DNA from 2 places in the Rummeliibacillus sp. BSL5 genome. Region 2 is predicted to be linked to the other one. Evidence: a T-box and tRNA genes for the amino acid it is inferred to sense, from the RefSeq annotation. Region 2 holds a T-box; the other holds one or more tRNA genes.
The links. The T-box of region 2 lies ahead of thrS (threonine--tRNA ligase). A T-box ahead of a tRNA ligase gene usually reads a tRNA of that ligase, here a tRNA-Thr.
Positions count from the first base shown of each region.

Region 1: it has a tRNA-Thr gene. The T-box ahead of thrS (threonine--tRNA ligase) is inferred to sense a tRNA for this amino acid. The anticodon was not compared.

Region 1 covers NZ_JAVGCV010000001.1:1,624,889-1,631,023, forward strand. Annotated here, with positions in the region: gene RCJ93_RS08185 (S1C family serine protease) at 1-1,163, opposite strand, end outside; gene RCJ93_RS08190 (WecB/TagA/CpsF family glycosyltransferase) at 1,484-2,197, shown strand; gene RCJ93_RS08195 (hypothetical protein) at 2,380-2,709, shown strand; gene RCJ93_RS08200 (O-methyltransferase) at 2,693-3,331, shown strand; gene RCJ93_RS08205 (potassium channel family protein) at 3,493-3,879, shown strand; tRNA gene RCJ93_RS08210 (tRNA-Thr) at 4,010-4,080, shown strand; gene RCJ93_RS08215 (hypothetical protein) at 4,306-6,135, opposite strand, start outside.
Region 2 covers NZ_JAVGCV010000001.1:1,852,781-1,858,915, reverse strand. Annotated here, with positions in the region: gene thrS (threonine--tRNA ligase) at 205-2,118, opposite strand; T-box leader at 2,168-2,392, opposite strand; T-box leader at 2,453-2,676, opposite strand; gene RCJ93_RS09190 (LLM class flavin-dependent oxidoreductase) at 2,867-3,862, shown strand; gene RCJ93_RS09185 (S8 family peptidase) at 4,060-5,016, shown strand; gene RCJ93_RS09180 (hypothetical protein) at 5,013-5,198, shown strand; gene RCJ93_RS09175 (sigma-70 family RNA polymerase sigma factor) at 5,349-5,966, shown strand; gene RCJ93_RS09170 (YvrJ family protein) at 5,963-6,121, shown strand; gene RCJ93_RS09165 (hypothetical protein) at 6,125-6,135, shown strand, end outside.

The DNA.
Region 1 (6,135 bases), 230 kb from region 2:
GTGATTTGAATATTGCCGATTGAATGTTTTAAATCTTTATACTTTCTGCCTTCAGCTGTGTATGTTTCTAACATCTTAGATGCTGCATTTTGCGCTGTGCTTCCTGGTAGAATATAGGACTCATATGAAGGTCTTTTAACAGGGTCTTTAATAGCAAGTGGTACAAGATCATAGAAGCTATCGATATAATCTTTTATCAAGTCTTTCCCTAAATATGCTTCATCTCTGTGATCATTATCAAAATCTTGATCGTTATCAATATCGATTTCTACATCTTTGTTTGACCATCCTGTAATCAAATTCATTATTTGTTTAATTGGTATAGCGTAACCTATTTCAGGTTGATCTGTTAAAATAATCGAATTAATACCAATTACGTTACCTGTTTCTGCATTAATCAGTGGGCCACCGCTAGAACCAGGATGCAAACGAGCCGTCATTTCGTATAGTCCGCTATATGTGTATTCATCCGTAAACTCTGCGCCAATGTTTGTGATTTTTCCTTCAGTTGAAGTGCCGCCCTTATTATTCGGGCTACCAATTGCAATAACAGGCGTGTTAAGTCTTGCTGGTGCTGTATCTAAAACGAGCGGGTCTTTCCCTTCCAGTTCTGGTACACGTATAAGAGCAACGTCTGTCTTTTTTGAAATTCCAATTACCTGACCTTGAAACTCTTGGCCATGCTCATTTGAAACTAAAACATAAGAAGCATCTTTCGCCACATGGGCATTCGTGATAATGTCTCCTTTTTTGTTAAATAGGAACCCAGAACCTTGCTGCAAATCTGTCACGATCGTATAGACTTGCGTTTTAGCGTTTGCAATAATTGCAGAGGTATCATTTTTAGGCATAACAACATTTGTTTCTTCTTTGGTCGTCGTTGGCTGGCCAGTTGCAGGAATATCATTGGTCACACTTCCCTCTTGACGGCTAGCTGTCACCTTATCCTCTTGATCCTTTTTCGGTTCTTCTTTCTTTTTTGTCTCTTCCTTTTTAGGCTTATTGATTTTTTCTACTTTAATATGTTCATTTTCATTTGCTGACTTTTCATTTTTGGTTAGGAGCATAAACGCACCCAAGATAATGGCTGCTATTAATACAATGGATACAGCTATTCTTTTGATGGATGCTTTCTTTGGCTGATACCGTCGATTTTTAGTCATCACACATCCACTTCCTATCATTATTTAATTGTCAATACTATAGACGAATGAGCCTATATGAAAGTTTCAAAATTTTATCAATTCGGCTTTCTAGATTCAATTTCACAAAGATTATCATAGCATAAATTCCAAAGAATAGAATGAGAAAATAGATTTTTTTCGAAGGTATTTCTACTTATTTGTTTTACCCTATTTTCAGCACTATATGCACACCTTACTTTCTTTTCCATAGGTCTCCTTTATAATGTCTACTCGGTTTATTTAAAGATTCCTTTCCGTGGTATATAATGAGGGAAAACGTGTTATGGAAGGTAAGTTGAATGAAAAAGATAAATATATTGGGCATTCCTTTTGTAGATACTACCAAAAAAGAGTTTGTTAGCCATGTCTTGACCTTGGCAACCAGCAATAAGGAACCCATTTCAATCGTAACAGCGAATCCAGAAATTGTTATGCTAACAAAAGAAAATGCACAATATGAACAATACGTACAGCGATCCACCTATGTAGTCGCAGACGGTATAGGCGTTGTCATCGGTTCTAAAATATTAGGTACGCCTTTGCGGGAACGGATACCAGGCTATGAATTAGTACATGCATTTATGAAAAATGCTGATGTTAATAAAAATCGATTCTTCTTTTATGGTGGCAAGCCTGGTATAGCAGAAGCAGCGGCTAAAAAGGCAATCGCCCTCTACCCCCATATTAATATTGTGGGGACTGCTGATGGCTATGGTGACAGAGACGCAGTAGCTACTCAGGCAGCGTCCTTAAAGCCTGATTTTATCTTTATTGCTACGGGAGCTCCCAAACAAGAAGAATGGATAGCTAGCCACCGCCATCAATTCGAGCACTGTGTCATGATGGGCGTAGGCGGCAGTTTGGACGTGTTATCAGGCAATGTTCGCCGCGCGCCACAACTCTTTATCAAGCTTAATCTTGAATGGTTCTATCGCCTAATCACACAACCCACCCGTATAAAACGTATGATGAAGATACCTCTTTTTCTGCTTAAGGTGTTGCAATCAAAATAACAATTTGCCGATTCTATTAAATTGAATCGGCTTTTTTATATGTCCAATTTCCATTCAAAAATCCAGTAGCAATTTATTAATAAAAATTCGCTCTTATAATTTATATTGATTTATTGTATACAATTGTATACAATAATTTTATATTCCGATTGTATACAATTGTATACAGAAAGAGGTGCGGTATGAGACCAAATGAGGAAAGAGGCGGCCGACATCGTCATCATGGCGGCCATCATACAAAGGGTCCTAAAACATTTAGGCGCGGCAGAGCAATAGCGTTTTTAGAGATGATTCAGCTAAAACGTATGACTATCAAACAGCAACTAGACGAACCCGAATTTGAAACTATTAAGCCAATCTTAATCGGCGAGTTAAAGGCACTCGATATGGTTATCAACGAATTCATACAGCTATTTGATTTAGAAGAAAGTGATGAAATGGTAAACATTGAAAATTCTTCTAAAGAAGCTTCAGAAATGATAGGAGATCCAGCAGATGAAATTAATCAATGAATACATCGATAGCCTCTTCGCTCCAACAGATACAGATTTAGAGGACGTGCTGACATCAATTGAAGAAAACGGAATGCGTTCTATCTCCGTATCACCCGGCTCTGGTAAGCTTCTTACAATGCTGGTGTCTTTATCACAAGCTATAGAAGTACTAGAAATTGGAGCACTTGGCGGCTATAGCGGCATATGCTTGGCAAGAGGATTTGGCAGCGAAGGTTATTTAACATCACTCGAATTAGAGGAAAACTATGCTACCCTCGCTCATCAAAATTTAACCAAAGCAGGCTTTGGTAATCAAGTTACCTACTTGACTGGTCCAGCACTAGAAAGCCTCCAAATTCTAAAAGAAAATAATAAACAATATGATTTTTTCTTTATAGATGCAGACAAACTAAATTACATCAACTATTTAAACGCTTGTATCGAGCTTGCCAAAGTTGGTGCTATTATTGTCACAGACAATGTCTTAGCTGGCGGGAGTGTTGCAGATTCAAACTCACAGCCTAAACGTTATAGTGAGTTCATGAAAGAGTTCAATAAAACAGTCGCAGAACACTCTCAGTTGCAATCTGTATTAATACCGATCGGCGACGGAATGACGGTTTCACGCGTTATAAAGTAGTTATACAACATGCTGACTGCTAGCAAATGCTATATGCTTTGTGAGCAGTTTTTTCAATTTCTAATCCTGCTTATCCGACTACCCCACCCCTCAACCTAGAAATATTTTCCCTTGCATGATACTGTATTCAATGAATAATAACGAGGAGGAATTCTTTCACTTTGATTTCATTTATCCTAACACTAAAACGACTGCTAGAAGCTTTGTATAAATCATCAAAACATCCTTTATTTTTATCGCTTATTACTACCCTATTTTTCATCATTCTGTCAGGCGTGTTATTTTATACACAAAAAGAAGGCTGGGCCGTTCTAGACGCCATCTATTTCTGCGTTGTGAGCATTATTCCAACCGGCATCGATACCAACCTTTCCCCTGAAACAGCGATAGGAAAAGTATTCACTATGTTCTATCTTATCGTTGGAACAGGCACAATGCTCCTAACACTCATACTTTTGGCCAAATCGACCATCAATAATGATGATGATTTTAAGAAAACCTTTAAAAGTGGAAAGTGGAAACGCGAGGGACAAGAGGAAGAAAAATAATTCATTTCTTCCCAGTTGCATTGGAGAAGAATAAGTCAAGATAATGCTAGGGCATTTTTGAATATCACCTAAATCATGAAATCTGAATTAAGAAAATAAAAGTGCTATACTATTGGTGTAAATAACTGTTGCCGACTTAGTTTAATGGCAAAACGGTGGTCTCGTAATCCACTGATAAGAGTTCGATTCTCTTAGTCGGCATATTAGAAAATCGACAACTTAAATACATGCCACCCCTTCACGTTGAAGGGGTTTTATTTTTTGTAGTTTACTTTGTATTTCCTCAAAATATATATTCACACAAAAAGATAAACACCAATTAACTCTTAGAACTTCTCGAAAGATAAAAAGACCTTATCTACTATGAGATCAAGGTCTTTTTCTTAAACTGTTTACCTATAAACTAGTTCCATGCATTTGAGATAATTATTTAGTAACATTTACAGTGAATTTTACAGGTGTATTGAAAGTAACAACTTTATCATTTGAAAGAGTAATTTCTTGTACATATACGGTCGCAGTACCTTCAGCAAGTTCTCCATCATTCTTTACTACTGTAGAATCAGTTGCAACAAATTTTGTAGATTTAACATTCAATGTTTTTGAAACATCTGTTTCTTTACCGTCTATCAAAACTCTTACATTATTAGATAGTAAATTAGTTAGATTGCCCTTAATTTCTCCTGTTAAAGTGTACCCTTTAAAATCAGCAGTATATTTTGAAGTTGTATCAACTATAGTTACAACTTTAGAAGCTACAGTATTAAGACCAACTTTTACAACAACTGTGAATGTATCCCCAGCTTTAACTTTTTCTTTATTAACAGTTACTGTACCCCCACTTACAGTTACACCTTCGTTATCTGAAACAGATACTGTTGCATCAGAAGTTACATCTTTAACTGTTAAACCCTCAGCATCTGAAGTATATAACTTAGGAGAAAAGCTTAAAGAAGCTTCTTTTAAATCAACTGTCGTTGGAATTTCTTTAGCAACGTAAGAAGTTGCTTCCCCAGAAGGTTTTACAGTTACTGTGAATGTAGCTGATTTTTCACCAGCTACTAATTTTACAGTATATGTGCCAGCAGTTGTCGTACTATCTGTTGCAATATTTACTGTGTACTCACCTGTTTTTTCAGCTACAGATTCCACTTTTACAGTTGGTACATTTACATCTTTAGCAAGTGCTTTACCGTCTTTATCTAAAACTTCCTTGTTCAACTCAGTACTAAAAGCATTACCGTATTGATCTTTAACTGAAACAGCTAAATCTTGTGAATCTGCAGATGTATTAGATAATAATAAAGAAGACTTTTCAGCTTTAATCGAGTCTACTGCTTTTGCAGCGTTTACTTTAATTTCAACTGTTTTAGTATCTACTACTTTGCCATCATTCACTAATGAGATTTTCACAGGAACCACGCCTGTTCCCATAGGTGTAATGGTACCAGTTGTTTTATCAACTACTGCCACACCATTATTTTGTGATTCATATGTGAAATTACCAGCAATTACATTACCTAATTGATCTTTTGCTTGAGCTTTTAAAGAATATCCTGAACCATAAATTGTTGAAGCTGGTTTAGAGAAATCAGGAGTAACACTAGTTGTTACAGTCCAAGCAGAAATTGTTGAAGCTACTGCTTCCTGTGCAGAAATAGTTACTTCAGAGCTTTCAGCTAAAACTTTATCAGCATCTTTAATTACAACTTTCGCTTTGATAGATGAACCTTTAGCAAGGTTAATTACACCTGTTGTTTTATTAATCGCAGTAGACGCTGATTCAAATGATACACCAGTTGTCCCAGGTTGGTATGAAGCAGTAATATCTACTCCGCTTTCGTCTTTAACTTTGTAATCTAGTACTGTATTAGTATCAGCTTGTACAGTTTGATTTGCTACTTCCACTGATGATGGCTTTAATGAACCTATTACTAAATCATTTGTAACATTATCTTCACCTATTTTAGTGTTTACAGTATAGGTAGTATTAGCTGCAAATGCATTATAGAATTCTAAAGTAGCTGATTTTTTATCTTCAGACAATGTAACTGCTTTTACTACGTGTTTTTCACCAGTCGCTTTGTTTACTACTTCGAATGCAGATTTGTCAAGTGAGTCAATTGCTTTGCTAAATGAAACTTTTGCTGATGTAGTATCAATAGCTTTTACAGATTCAACATTTAAAGAAACTACCATACCATCTTTTATTTCAATTTTTTTACCTTCATACTCAAAAGTTCCATTAGCTAGCTC
Region 2 (6,135 bases):
CTGAGGACACATTTACTACCGTTCATACTCATTTAACAACCGCCCTCTAGAAGTTTACTCCCCAAAAAGTACAATTTAAGTCCCGAAGATACTCGCCCGTTCAGCAATCATGGGATCGCTTTGGAAAAGAAATGGCTGTCATTAAAAATATAAATAAGTAAATTAACAAGGGGAGGACCAATATTAGGTTCTCCCTTGTTTGTTTTAAATGCTGCGTTCATTTATTTGCTTTACAATATTCTTTTTAAAATCCTTAAACGGCATACTGATTGATTGTTTTTCGCCGTGCTTTCGAACATTTACTGCGTTTTCTTTTAACTCTTCTTCACCAAGCACAATAATATAAGGAATCTTTTGCATCTGTGCTCTTCTTATTTTATAGCCTAATTTTTCTTCGTCTTCATCAATTTTAACTCGTACTCCTAATTGTCTTAGCTGAGATTGGATTTTTAAGCAATAATCTAGGTGCACCTGAGAAACGGGGACAATTTGTACCTGTGTAGGAGCGAGCCAAACAGGGAAGGCTCCTGCAAAATGTTCAATTAAAATGCCTAAGAAACGATCGATGGAACCGAATACTGCGCGATGAATGACCACCGGACGAGCTTTTTCATTTTGTTTGTCTATATATGTTAAATCAAACTTCTCTGGTAGCTGGAAGTCGAGCTGTACTGTAGCACATTGATGGCTGCGTTGAATGGCATCTTTAATGTGAATATCAATTTTGGGACCATAAAACGCACCATCACCCTCATTGATTTTGTAAGGGTACCCCAAGTTATTTAGTACGTTTTCTAAAGCTGTTTCAGCACGATTCCAAAGTTCCTCGCTTCCCATTGAATCTTCTGGGCGTGTTGATAATTCTATTTCGTATTCAAACCCGAATACTTTATACACATGGTCGATGATCTTTAATGCAAGAGTAATTTCGTCTTCAATCTGTTCTGGTGTAACGAAAATATGAGCATCGTCCTGGCAAAATGATCTAACGCGTAATAATCCATTTAAAGCACCGCTGAATTCATGTCGATGAACTTGCCCGAATTCCGCCATGCGAATAGGCAAATCACGATAGGAATGTCGTTCATTTTTGAAAATGAGCATATGTCCAGGACAGTTCATCGGTTTTAAGGCAAAGCTTTGTTCATCAACCTGTGTAAAGTACATGTTTTCTTTGTAGTGATCCCAGTGACCGGATTGCTCCCACAATCTCTGATTCATCATGAGTGGAGTCCGCACCTCTTTATAATCATACTCAGCCTGTAAATTTCGTAAAAAGGACTCGAGCTCATTCCGTATAATCTGGCCATTTGCCAAATAGAAAGGCATGCCGGGTGCTTCCTCTGAGAACATGAATAACTCAAGCTCTTTTCCAAGTTTACGGTGATTTCGCTTTTCTGCTTCTTCTAGAAAGACGAAATAGTCACGTAGCTCATCCTTTGTTGCAAAAGCGACACCATAGATGCGTTGAAGCATTTTATTATTACTATCGCCTCGCCAATATGCCCCAGACACTTTTGTTAATTTAAAATGCTGGATCTTACCTGTAGAAGGTATATGGGGACCCCGGCATAAATCATAAAAGTCACCCTGTTCATAAACAGTAACTGTTTCATCCTGTGGAATGTCTTCTAACAACTCAAGTTTTAATGGATCATGCGCAAATAATTGCTTAGCTTTCTCGCGTGAAACTTCCTTTCGATTTATCTGCACGTTTTCATTAATGATTTGTTTCATGACCTTTTCTATTTGAGGTAAATCACTTGGAGTGATAGGGGAATCCAGCTCCACATCATAATAAAAACCATCTTCAATGACAGGACCAATTCCAAAATGAATAGAAGGATATATGCGTTTTAATGCGTGCGCCAATAAGTGGGCTGTTGAATGGCGAACCACTGCTATTCCTTCTTTTGAAGCTGCATCATATAAGGAAATCTGTGCATCTTCTGTAATCGGACGTGCTACATCTGTAGGTATCCCATTTACATAACCGACAATTGTCTTTTTAGAAAGACTGGGGCTAATGGAGTTGGCAATATCTGTTAGTGTTAGGCCTCGTTCGTATTGCTGTTGTTTGCCATCTGGAAATTGAATTTGTATAAATTGATCATTCATCATGTTAAACACTCCTATTTTTATAATAAAAAAACACACGCATCCCTAAACAAGGGACGAGTGTGTTGTTAACCCGTGGTTCCACCCAACTTTCCATACGCTAAAGAATAGCCTATGGCTCTGATGCTGTAACGTAGCATAGACGGTATTGGATACTACATTCCCCAATACAGCTCAAAGGTGGTAAATTATTTTCCTAAGCTAGGAAGATTTCAGCAAAACTTCCCTCTCTGTAAACCGTAAAAATAATTCCTGTCCTTATCATCGCTTTTGAATTTTTCATGCCAATCAATGGAATCCTCCGTTAAATACAAAAAAACGCACGCATCCCTAATAAAGGGACGAGTACGTTTTAACCCGTGGTTCCACCCAACTTCCCATAAGTTAGAAAACAACTTATGGCTTTGGTGCTGTAACGTAGCATAGACGGTACCGGATACTAGATTCCCCGATACAGCTCAAAGGTGGTAAATTACTCTCCTGCGTTAGGAAGATTTCAGCAAAACTTCCCTCTCTGTAAACCGTAAAAGTGATTCATGTCCTTATCAGTGCTTCTTTAGAATTAAAATTATTATATATATTATGATAAGTAGAACTATTTAGCAACACCTATTTTAATTATGAACAATTTATTATCTTAACCTCCTCACCAATCCAATCATTTTACATCCCCTTAAACTTCCGCTAGCATTATGACGTATAAATATCACATTTACACAGATAGATGAAAAAAGGAAGGATGAGTAACATGAGACTCTCTATTCTAGATCAAGCGCCGATTCCAAAAGGGGCTAAACCGGCACAGGCTTTAAAAAACAGCGAAACATTGGCGATTCTTGGCGAAGAGCTAGGCTATCACCGTATGTGGATGGCAGAGCATCATAACGGGCAATCGCTTGCAAGCTCTGCGCCTGAAGTAACAGCGGCTCACTTGGCTGCTAAAACAAACCGTATTCGTATCGGCACAGGCGGCATCATGATGATGCATTACTCACCATTAAAAGTAGCGGAAGTGTTCAAAACATTAAGCGCACTGTCACCTGGCCGCATCGACTTTGGCGTTGGACGCGCACCAGGCGGGGATACTTATGCTATTTATGCGATGGCAAAAGGTAAACGACCTGAGATGACGGATCAATATAAAGAAATTGAAACAACACTTAAGTTGATGAACGATCAAAAATCAGGCATCTCTGTCTACGATTCAGTCGTGGCGACACCAGCGCGCGTAGAACTTCCTGAAGCATGGTTATTAGGCTCGACTGGTAATAGTGCCGTACGAGCAGGTCGCATGGGAATGGGTTACTCCTTTGCTCAATTCTTCAATGGTGGAATGACGAGAGAAATCTTCGACACATATCGCGCTAATTTCGAGCCTTCATACTTTATGGAAACACCAGAAATTTTGGTGACATATGCGACAACTGTAGCGGAAACAAAAGAAGAAGCAGAATTCTTAGCAATGCCGATTGATATTTCTAGACTACAGCTGATGCAAGGCAACTTAATCCAAACCTTGTCACCAGAAGAAGCAAAAGACTATCCATTGACTGAAATGGACAAAATGATGATTGAAGAAAATCGCAAATTGCATCTAGTCGGAACACCGAAGGAAGTAGGCGATATTATTCGCCGAGATCAAGAGCAATATGGATTTGACGAAGCGATGTTCAATTGTAACCAATTCAGCATCGAAAGCCGAAAACAAAGCTACACACTATTAGCAAAAGAATTATTGGATTAATTTATATCCACAGCAGAAGCAGGGCAAATATGAATAAAAAAAGAAACCAGAAGCGCTGATTAAGTCAGTTCTTCTGGTTTTTTTGTGTTTAAGTAATCTATAAATGCTCTAATTATTAAAATTACTGGATAAAAAGGTTGTAGAATACTTTAATCATATTTCTTTATTCTACAAAAGCTAATAAAAGGAGTCTTTCTATGGAAGATACAGAAGTTAAATTAATACCGGATGAAGCATTAGTTTCTATGAGTAATATGGAAGAAGTTATCCCAACGAACATTCTAGAAATAGGTGCTCAAACAAAATGGAAAAGGGGGTTTTCTGGGCAAGAGGTAGTCATTGCTGTTATAGATACGGGTTGTGATAGTAGTCACCCAGATTTATCTGAAGCGATAATTGATGGCTATAATTTTACGACTGAGCATTATGGGAATCCTGAAAATTATAATGATACGAACGGTCACGGCACCCATGCAGCAGGTGTGATAGCAGCTGCGCAAAATAATAAAGGAGTTATAGGTATATCATTCAAATCCAAATTATTAATTTTAAAAGTACTAAATTCTGTTGGCGGTGGATCTATTGATAATCTAATTAAGTCTCTTGACTATGCTTCAAATTGGCGTGGACCAAATAATGAAAGAGTTAGAATCATATCTCTATCACTTGGTACAAAGCAATCTTCGACGGAGCTCCACAACGCTGTAAAGAGAGCGATAAATAATGGAATATCAGTTGTAGTAGCTTCAGGAAATGATGGTGATGGAGAATTTAGTACGAATGAATATCGATATCCAGGAGCTTATGAAGAAGTGATTGAGGTTGGGGCAATTGATCAGAATCAAAAAATAGCACATTTCTCAAATACAAATGAGTATGTTGATCTCTATGCTCCTGGAGTTAATGTGTATTCAACATTTCTAAATCAACAATATGCGATTTTATCAGGTACTTCAATGGCTGTACCACATGTAGCAGGAGCGTTAGGTTTACTGATTGAAGAGCATGAATATAAACAAAATAAAAGGTTAAGTGAACAAGAAATTTATGACATTCTAATGCTACATACAGAGAATAGAGAATTAAATAATTATAATATAAATATTTTATCTTTATCTAAAAAACCTTTTAAAAGAAAGGAGGAAATCAGATGAATGATTCCTTAACAATTAAAGAATTGTTTGTTAAATGCTATTGTGAATCTAGGAAAACACAAGCATACTTAACTCAGTGCTTGGATAAATGCCCAGAAGAGCAGAGAGAATACTTAATAGAGCTTGTAGAAAAAACAGCCTCAACCTCTAAAAAAATAAAAGAATTTTACGAAAAGCATTAGATTTTATTGTAAAAAATGGTATAATTAAAAAGTAAATATTCAGACAAAAAGTAGAATAAACCTATTTATGACTATACATTGCTAGTCATTTTTTTACAACCAAAAATAGAACATACATTCTCTTTTTGCGTAGGTGTGGAGGTAATTATTATGGAATTTAACATGACAGAAGGATATTGTACGGATGCCCTTCAAAAGTTCAAGTTGGATAATGAGGAGTTTTTAAAAAATAATATTGTTCTTTCCTTTCTTAAAAATAAGGACCATGAGGATTTATTTGTTACTGCTATATGTAATCCAACTATTGAAAATGAGAAAAAATTAGACAATGCCTTTAGGAAGTTTTATTTTCATATTCGGTTTATTTCTTTTATCTCAACAGCTATATATTTTAATGCAGTCAATTTTGATAAAAAACATAGAAAGATTCAACAACGACACCCTCTAACTGTTGATAGACCTTTAGGAAATGATGAAGATGGCACCTTTAAAGATTTAATTACTGATGAAAAAGCGCAAATTCATATTGATCATATTATACAAAAAGAAAGTATTTTGGATTATCTCGAAGATCCACAGTTATGCTCAGCGGTTGAGAAGTTAACGGAAAAGCAAAAGGAAATAATCAATTTAGCATTCGTAAACGGACTCTCAGACACCCAAATTGGGAAGATACTGAACAAATCTCAGCAATCTGTTTCTAAGACTAGAAAAAAAGCAATTCAGAATATAATACAGTCTTTTAAAGGAGGGAAAAATAGCAAATGACAGAAATCCCTGAATGGATTGTTATTTTAGGGAACTTTGGGTTTCCTATAGCCATAACAATGTACTTATTCGTTCGTTTTGAAAAGAAAATAGAAAATTTAGAAGCAGCTATAACAGAACTAGGACAAGTTATTAAAGAAACAAGGAGGAATTAATAGATGACAGTATT